One region of the Solibacillus sp. FSL W8-0372 genome, then DNA from elsewhere that is predicted to be linked to it. Evidence: a T-box and tRNA genes for the amino acid it is inferred to sense, from the RefSeq annotation. Region 1 holds a T-box; the other regions hold tRNA genes.
What was found. A T-box is a leader RNA that pairs with one kind of tRNA and senses whether it is charged. The one in region 1 lies ahead of argS (arginine--tRNA ligase), so its partner is inferred to be a tRNA-Arg.
Positions count from the first base shown of each region.

Region 2: it encodes a tRNA-Arg, which carries the amino acid that the T-box ahead of argS (arginine--tRNA ligase) is inferred to sense. The anticodon was not compared.
Region 3: it encodes a tRNA-Arg, which carries the amino acid that the T-box ahead of argS (arginine--tRNA ligase) is inferred to sense. The anticodon was not compared.

Region 1 covers NZ_CP150204.1:1,341,915-1,345,101, reverse strand. The annotation lists gene argS (arginine--tRNA ligase) at 1-1,162, opposite strand, end outside; T-box leader at 1,203-1,420, opposite strand; gene MKY13_RS06515 (hypothetical protein) at 1,492-1,785, opposite strand; gene MKY13_RS06510 (anti-sigma factor) at 1,767-2,756, opposite strand; gene MKY13_RS06505 (sigma-70 family RNA polymerase sigma factor) at 2,749-3,187, opposite strand, start outside.
Region 2 covers NZ_CP150204.1:2,687,261-2,690,447, forward strand. The annotation lists gene MKY13_RS13740 (GDSL-type esterase/lipase family protein) at 1-491, opposite strand, end outside; gene MKY13_RS13745 (DNA polymerase III subunit alpha) at 851-1,330, shown strand; tRNA gene MKY13_RS13750 (tRNA-Arg) at 1,490-1,563, opposite strand; gene MKY13_RS13755 (metallophosphoesterase) at 1,742-2,242, opposite strand; gene MKY13_RS13760 (XTP/dITP diphosphatase) at 2,357-2,950, opposite strand; gene rph (ribonuclease PH) at 2,947-3,187, opposite strand, start outside.
Region 3 covers NZ_CP150204.1:3,268,762-3,271,948, forward strand. The annotation lists gene MKY13_RS16730 (basic amino acid ABC transporter substrate-binding protein) at 1-728, opposite strand, end outside; tRNA gene MKY13_RS16735 (tRNA-Arg) at 1,695-1,766, opposite strand; gene clpP (ATP-dependent Clp endopeptidase proteolytic subunit ClpP) at 1,964-2,557, shown strand; gene MKY13_RS16745 (hypothetical protein) at 2,599-2,748, opposite strand; gene MKY13_RS16750 (HPr family phosphocarrier protein) at 2,786-3,043, opposite strand.

The DNA of each region.
Region 1 (3,187 bases):
CCGTTTCCACTGCTTCCTTTAATACATCTTTTAGAAGAATCACTCTACCTTTACGTGTAGACATCTTTTTGCCGTCTTTAAGCATCATGCCAAATGGGACGTGCTGTAAATTTTTTGACCATGAATAGCCCATTTTCTCAATAACATTAAATACTTGTTTAAAATGTAGTGTTTGTTCATTTCCTACTACATAAAAGATTTTTGATGGCTTATAGTTTGCCTGTCTATAAAAGGCAGCTGCTAAATCCCGTGTTGCATATAATGTGGCCCCATCTTGCTTCGTAATTAAGCAAGGAGGCATATCTTCTAGAAGGACGACATTCGCACCATCCGATTGTGTTAGTAACTGCTTATCTTTTAATTCATCGACAATTGCCTGCATTTTGTCATTATAAAAAGCTTCTCCTTCATATGCATCAAATCGAATATTAAGTTGGTCATAAATTTGCATAAACTCCTGTAAAGAAGCGTGTTTAAACCAATTCCATAATTCTAATGCGCTTTGTTCATTTTCTTCCAGTGCTTTAAAGGCGGCTCTTGCTTGATCATTTAATTCTTCATGTATTTCCGCTTCGTCATGGAACTTTACATATAACTTTAAAAGTTCCTCAATCGGTGCAGCTTCCACTTGTTCTTTTTTGCCCCATAGTCGGTATGCGACAATTAACTTTCCGAATTGTGTTCCCCAATCACCTAAATGATTGACACGTATCACTTCATAGCCATTTTTCTCCGCTATGTTTGCAAGTGCATTCCCAATTACGGTAGAACGTAAATGTCCCATTGAAAATGGCTTGGCAATGTTAGGTGATGAAAAATCGATTACAATATTTTCATTATTACCTTGTTTTTGACCATACGTTTCCTTTACTAATGTAATTTCTCCTAATACCTCTTTTGTTATTTCTAGTTTATTTACAAATAAATTAATATAGCCGCCAACAACTTGAACCTTTTGAATAAACGGATCGTTAATGTTGCTGCCTATTCCTTCTGCAATGACATTCGGTGATTTTTTGAATTTCTTTGCCAATGTAAAGCATGGAAACGCGACATCTCCTAGCTGTTCATACTTCGGTTTTTCTAATAACGTTTCGATTTCAATTAATGTGAAATCATGTTCTACTGCCTGCAATAAAATTTCTGCAATTTTTCTGTTCATCAGCTATTCCCCACCAATATAAAAAGCCCTCGTCTCCAATATTAGAGACGAGAGCGAGGAATCCCGTGGTACCACTCTAGTTGCCACAAAATTGTGACCACTTTCCATTGCTAACGAGGTGACTCCCCGGCTTCCGTACTTCATTTCAGGTTGCTTCTCCAAAGTGCGTTTCATTTACATATTTTGCACCAGGCTTTCACCTTCCCTGGCTCGCTAATCAAAATTTATGTAAATTACTGTCTTTTTCATCGAATTTAATTTATAGAATTATATCCATTAACTCAATGCGGTGTCAATCTAAATTTGTACTATTCAGATTAATATACACCTCAAGGGAATGGTACAATGATCCACCCAAGTAAAAATATACTAAAGAAGAATATTGTTAAAAACAGAATAATCCCTAATGCCCATACACCTAAAAAACGTGATTTCTTTGAAAAGATGGCCGGCCAAGCAAATATAAAGCCAATTCCTAAAATAAGGCTGAAATACTCAAATAAAATAGAATCATTTGTTAGCATACTTATATTTAGTAATAATAATGTGAAAAGCCCACTAGCAACCGAAATCCATCCTGCAATTACCGGTATTTGCAGCTTCTTTAATTTGTCCAGTTCCATAATTTCACCTCACCTAACTTAATTTTACGGATTAAGTTTATATCCTCTAGTTTTTCAATTTCATTTTTGGGTCCTGTTACAACTACCCCATAGGTTTTAATCCCGTTTTTATTAATGTAGTCAATTCGCTCAGCCAGTTCTAAATTTTTATGGCTCGATACCTTTGTAGCTAAGTCCTCATATTGCACAATATAGTTTAATATATCAATAAACACCTGCTCATTACTGTAAGCATCTCTAAAAGGTGACCAAGTCGTATTATCGACCTGTACGGGATAACCGATTGGTGATACGACATCGCCATCTTTACTCAGATTTTTCTCCTCTACACCCGTATCAACTGCCGCCCAAACAACATCTACATTCCGAAAGCTGCTTCGGATTTCATCGACTGTATGCAAATCATGGAAGGAAATATAAGCCTCCACAACCGTTTCATCCGGCAAACCTCTTAAAACTTCCCACTCCCTCCACGTATCTACCTCAGATTGATTTTTAGGATGTGTGAGCCACGGACTTGTTTCATTTGGGTTTTTCCTTTGGACACGCTCCAATTGGGAACTCACTTCTTTTTTCGTTAAATTCCCTAGTGTATAGCGCATATCGTAATTATTAACTTTATAATCTTCCTTCCCTATACGCTTATACTGGTCAAACTGCAGCTGCATCGAAAATGGGAAAAATTCCATATCAAATTCTATTTCCTCAAGCGATGTATTCGGCTCCGTCACATATAAAGTTTGACTCGTGACATCCATTAAAGTTGTCGATTTTGTACCAAATGCATAATAAAGAAAAGTAAAAATATAGCTGACAGGAAGAATCATTAAAATAATGGTAATGGTTCCTACCATCAAATTCATTTTAGAAAGTGAAACAGAACGTCTCATCTGTTGATTTAGCTTTTGTTGCTGCGAATCGGACAATTGCTGTTTTTTTGAGTTCGCAATTAATTTTTCATACTCATCCATTTTTAATGCCCCCCTTTTCGATAATAGATCTCATTTTTTTTCGCCCTCTTAACAAATGACTTTTTAGCGTATTAAGCTTCAAGTCCAAAATTTCTGCTGCCTGTTCATTCGTACAATCCTGTACATCACATAACAAAATCGCCTGCTTTTCAATTGGTGTCAGTTGGTCCAATAAATTTAAAAGAGTTGTAAAACTGTCCTCCTGCATATAAATCGTCTCAGGTGTTGCATGATCGATGCGTACAATCTCCTCATACGGCTCACTACGTTTTTCTTTGCGGCAATAATCGATATACGTGTAATATGCGACTTTAAAGAGCCAAGGCTTGAGTTCTTTAATCGGCTGAGCAAGTAATGTTACATGGGCTTTATAAAATGTATCCTGCAATAAATCCTCAGCCGTCTGCGTATGGCGGCAAAGAGAGAATAAA
Region 2 (3,187 bases), 1.3 Mb from region 1:
TCCGAGCTATTCACTGCTGAAAGATGATTCAGGAAAGCTGATTGGATATCTAGAAAACCAACATTTGTCTGTTTATGTGCTATGGATTGGATAAGGTGATTCAATTCTTTAATTTCATTATTGGGAGCATTATTAGTATTTTCACCAACTACAGTCGGGGTAACTGTTACGACTTTATTTGACGATTCTATAACTAGCGCTAAGACTTTCTCATAATAAGTCTGAAATTCATCATAATCTTTCGCAACCGGCTGCGCTTGAACGCTAAGCAGTTTTGAATAGACATCATTTACCCCAATCCATATGAAAGAAAGATCATAATCATCCTTTAACTTTTTTTCTAAAAGGCGCGTATATAAACTTTTCACTGTTTCCCCTGGTTTACCAAGGTTAACAAAAGTGATATTTGGAAATTTATCTTCTAATATCGTATGAAAAGGAACCCCTGGACGACCTTCAGTTAAACTGTCACCGATTAAAGCAATTTTCATTTTGTATCCCTCCTCTTAATACATTGGCTGTTTTTAGCGGCTCTTGTTCAAAGTTTTATCTAACTTATTCGTATTAGCCAATTCTTCTAATCAATTATATTCCATTTAACGGAAAATATAATTAACTCCCCTTTTCTATATCGTGGCACAATTCAATAAATCGCGAAAGAAGTTGGAAAAACGAATTGAATGTTATACCAAGGCGAAAAGCGTTAATCATCTATAAAAGGTGCTCTATAATTATTAAGTATTTAATCCGTCATATTCGACATATGTTAATTTATGAAACGAATAAAAAAAACCTTTTAAGGTTAGAATACTCATAATTTATAAATCAATGTAAAAAGGATGATTATTAAATGAGTGTTATGGTACTAGACAACAAAAGAATTCTTCTAAAAGGAATTAATAGGTACGAGATAAATTCTGATGAACTATATCATAGAAATGATACAGAAGAGGAACGTTTTTTTTTCATATTGCTCAATCAGGATGAACTTTGGAGTGAATATAGTTTCAAATATTTATATATTGAGATGCGTGATGGCAATTTATATAATTTTTATTCTGATAAAAAATTAGACTTTTTAATGAAACAAATGGCTGAATATTTTACAGAAATGGGCATTGATAGTGAAGTAGAAGACTGTATTTATGATCAAATTTCTAATAGTTATGATATTAGTGAAGAGTTAGTAGAGATACTTGAAGAAGATGAGGACCTAGAACAAGCTGTTGAAAGTTATGTAAGAATTAGAGATGCATTCACATTCATATTAGTTAATGAAGACATTTCAGCTATAGCGAATAGATTGGATAATGCTTTTGGAGTGATATAAGCATTAAATCGACTTAAATACTGTTTGTTGTTCTTCATTAAAGATTCCGATTAAATACGTTTTAAACGATCAGTCGTACCTTCTTTTTGTAAACAAAAAAAACCTCCTAACATTAAGTTAGAAGGTTAATTCGAGGTGGTCTAAACCACAAATTATATACGTCCCCAGTAGGATTCGAACCTACGACCGCACGCTTAGAAGGCGTGTGCTCTATCCAGCTGAGCTATGGAGACAACTGCTTCAATAACGTAATTGGTATTAAAGACAATTTTTATTATATGGTACATTAACTAGAAAGTCAACAATCAATTTTATAAAAATTATTATTCAACTAAAATAAAATTCACTTTCCAGTGGCGACTATAAAAAAGTGAAGCCCCCTTGATAAAAAGTGGACTTCGCTTCTTCAATCTAACGTTCAAAAAACATTTTATCGATTAAATTATTATTATCATCATAGCAATCTAAAGTAAAATGGGTAGGAGTAATTGTTAGAGTAACAAAAGATTTTTCTTTAATGCCCCGGGGCTTTAATAAGCTACCTGGATTAATAAACAAAGTATCTTCTATATACTCCGCGGCTAACACATGTGAATGACCGAAGCACACTATTTGGGCACCAACTTCCTGAGCCCGATAGACTAACTTCATCGGAGAGTTTTTCACATCATATAAATGTCCATGTGTCACATACACACGGTCTCCATTTACTTGGAATAGAATCTCCTCTAAATAATTCGGATCATGGTCACAGTTGCCTTTCACACGCTCGATTTCTTGCATCGATGGATTGGTATACGGTAATTCGCTATCACCACAATGGATTATTTTATATGCGTCTGGATGGTAGCCCTTTACACGTTCAATGATATCCTCGTCACCATGTGTATCACTCATTATCAATAGCTTCATTTCGTAACCACATCCTTTCCATTTATATACATATTGTGACAGGAATGAATCAAAAATTCAATCGTTATTGCACAATTCTATTAACAGTTGTTTACAATGCAAGAAAAGTACTACTTATTTAAGAAATTCAGCTAACTGTAAAGCAAGCTTGCGAATCGCATTACCACGGTGTGATATAGCGCCTTTTTCTTCGGCTGAAAGTTCAGCCATATGCTTTTCTAAGGCAGGTACATAAAAAATCGGGTCATAACCAAAACCGTTAGTTCCCTTCTTCTCATGCGCAATCACACCTTCACATGTTCCAAATACCGTCTTCGTTTCTAAATTAGGACCTGCAATCGCCAACGCACAGCAAAAACGAGCTGTACGCTCATCTTCCGGTACATCTTTCATGTTTTCCAGTACTTTTACCATGTTCGCCTCATCGTCATGGTCTCCAGCATAGCGTGCAGAATAGACACCCGGTTCACCATTTAATGCATCTATAGCTAAACCGCTGTCATCTGCAATCACAATTTGCCCTAATAGGTTGGCTAATGTCTCCGCCTTTAAAATCGCATTTTCTTCAAATGTTGTTCCTGTTTCTTCAATTTCCACATCTGGTGCTACATCAAACATTGTAACAACCTTATAGCCGAATGGTTCAAAGAGCGCTTCAAAGTCTTTTGCTTTACCTTTATTTTTCGTTGCAATGACTACCTGTTTCATTTTGGTTCCACCTTCCCAATCAGTTGTGCGATTTCACCTAAAGTATTTTTTTGAATAACAATCAATTCTGAGATTCCTGATTCGCCTAAATCAAGCAGTTCATTCAACTCTGAACGAGTAAATGTCGATTCCTCTCCAGTACCTTGTAATTCAACAAATTCGCCAGCACCTGTCATGATAATATTCATATCGACTTGGGCTGCTGAGTCCTCAATGTAGTTTAAATCCAATACTGCA
Region 3 (3,187 bases), 1.9 Mb from region 1:
TTGTCCAGACCTTCATTTAAAATATTTAATAGCTCTGTATTCCCTTTTTTTACCATGAAGCCAAAGTAATCTTTTTCAAATGAATCGTCTTCAATCGCTTTTAAACCAGAATCCGGATTTTTATCCAAGTATTCTAAAATAACAGCATTATCACCGATCGCCGCATCTGAAGCACCTGTTAATACTTCTGTCAGTGCAATTGAAAAGTTTTCATACGCTAAAATTTTTGAGCTTGAAACACCTTGTAAGTCCTGTGCTGCTTTGTGTCCTGTTGTATTAATCTGTACAGAGATTTTTTTGTCTTTAATATCCTCTAAAGATTCAATTGAAGAATCTTCTTTTGTTACGATTAATAATGTCGCCTCATAGTATGGATCTGTGAAATCATACGATTGCTTACGCTCATCCGTAATTGTAATGGCTGCTGCCCCCATATCGATCTCACCGTTTGTCACTTGGCTCATCATTGAATCCCAGCCTACATTTTTAACCTCTGTTTCGATACCCATCTCTTCACCGATTGCTGCTAAAATATCAGCATCTAAACCTACTACATTACCTTTATCATCCAAATACTCAAAAGGAGCATATGTCGCTTCTGTACCTGCTACGATTTTTGTATATTCTTTATCCCCTGTAGATGTTTTTTCATCTGCACCACATGCTGTTAAAATCATTGAAGCTGCTGCTAAAGGGGCTGCCCATTTAAGTAATTTTCTAGCGTTCATTATAAATATCCTCCTGGAGTTTTAAGTTTTTTAATTAATATCTTGTTCAATTATATTAATTCCCCAATTAATATACAACATTTAATTTTTAAAAAATTGATTATTATTGCAGTATGATGAATTTTTATAACAAAATTGATAAGAAATCTGCATATCTTTTAATATTTATTCATTAAATTATTATACCATTCTTGTTTTTTAATCTTCTTTATACGATGAACACTGTATATTTATTCTCTCTTTTTAAAAAATTTGGGTTCATTACCATAACATGCGGTTGCCAGTGCCCCCCTAAAATAAGGGAAGATTTTACCGTTATTTGAATGCTGTAGCTCATTTTTTGAATAAATAAGGGAACGTTTTACCGTTATTTTAAATAAAATCCTGAAATTCTATGTTTTTTAGACCAATAACGGAAATCTCTTCCGTTATTTTCACGATTATTCATGTTATTTTCGAAATAACAGAAATTCCTTCCGTTATTTATCATCCTCAATTTAAGGTGATAAACCCTAAACTAGGGTATAAAAAAAAGACTACTTCACGGGAATCCCGAAAGTAGTCTTGGTTTAAGAATGAATGAAGGATAAAAGGAATCGGTACAGTGATTCCTTTTATCCTACCAAAAAATCCATTCTCCATTGTAGAGCAATAACTATTATGTTATTTTTCTACAATTGGTATAGAAAAGTATATGAAAACAGTAAAATGGCGTCCTATTGGACATGATAATATAGTATTGCTTGAACATAACCTTTAATAATTTACTAATTATCTTTCCTTTTTTCAAGTCTAAATTATAAATTTCATTTAAAGAATTTAAATATTTTTTAAAAGTGCGTTTAAATTATACAGAATTCGGAAATTTATAGTATAGTGCCTAAAACGAATGTTAAATAATGGAATTAAAATACTTATCATCCTATTAAAGAACGCTAATACTTAATTATTCGCAAATAAAAAAGACGCCCTCGGAGGGAATCGAACCCCCAGCCTCAGAACCGGAATCTGAAGTGTTATCCATTACACCACGAGGACATATTAATAAGTAAAATAAGTATATGTTCAACTTTTCCCATTATACAGATGGTACGCCAGATTTTCAATAGCAAAAGTCAGAGTTTATATTTGACCATAACTGACTAATACGTGTATGATAGGTTTACAGCTGAAATGATTTCCATTTTTCAGCATAAGAATGCGAATAAAAGCTTTAACAAAGGGAGGATTATTCAATGAACTTAATTCCTACAGTTATTGAACAAACAAATCGCGGGGAACGTGCATATGACATTTATTCACGTTTATTAAAAGACCGCATCATCTTATTAGGTAGCGGAATTGACGACAACGTTGCAAACTCAATCGTTGCACAGCTACTGTTTTTAGAAGCAGAAGATCCAGATAAAGATATCTACCTATACATCAACTCACCAGGTGGTTCTATCACATCGGGTATGGCTATTTATGATACGATGAACTTCATCAAGCCGGACGTTTCAACAATTTGTATCGGTATGGCAGCATCAATGGGTGCTTTCTTACTTTCTGCTGGTGCAAAAGGTAAGCGTATTGCATTACCAAACGCAGAAGTAATGATTCACCAACCACTTGGCGGTGCACAAGGTCAAGCAACTGAAATCGAAATCGCAGCAAAACGTATTTTACATTTACGCGAAAAATTAAACCGCATTATGGCTGAAAACACTGGCCAAGAATACGAAACATTAGCGCGCGACACAGATCGTGATAACTTCATGACTGCAAAGCAAGCATTAGATTATGGTCTTATCGACAAAATCTATGAGCGTAACCAATTAAATAAATAATGTAATATGAAGCATGCAGGAGTTAATCCTGTGTGCTTTTTTTAGTGCATCCTTTTATCCGCCACTTGCTCTATTTTAATAGCCAAAAGTCTAAATTTATTCGTCAATTTAATAACGATAATCGCCACAAAGGGAAGCTTATTCGTCACTTTCACTCGAATAATAGCCACTCCCACAAAAAAATAAAGCACAACCCGTTCATCCTATGAATTGGTTGTGCTTTTCAAGTTAGTTTGCTTTTTCGATTAAAAGCTGGAGAGCATTAATGGCTTTTTCTTCATCGTGACCATCAGCACATAATGTGACAACTGTACCTTTAGCCACAGCTAAGCTCATAATCCCCATGATCGACTTTGCATTTACTTTTTTCGTATCCTTTTGTAAAAAAACGTCTGCTTTAAAACGATTTGCTTCTTGTACGAATAATGCAGCTTGTCTTGCCTGTAAGCCGGATTTCAGCTTTACTTCTACTTGTTTTTCGATCATCTTGATATACTCCCTTTCACAACCGCTCATCGCTACTTTTATCTATCTTATCGGAATTATTCGAAAAGAACAATAATAGATTCCGGTACACATGAAATCGTTACCATTATTACCTATACCTTAGCATAAATGTACTTAAATCGT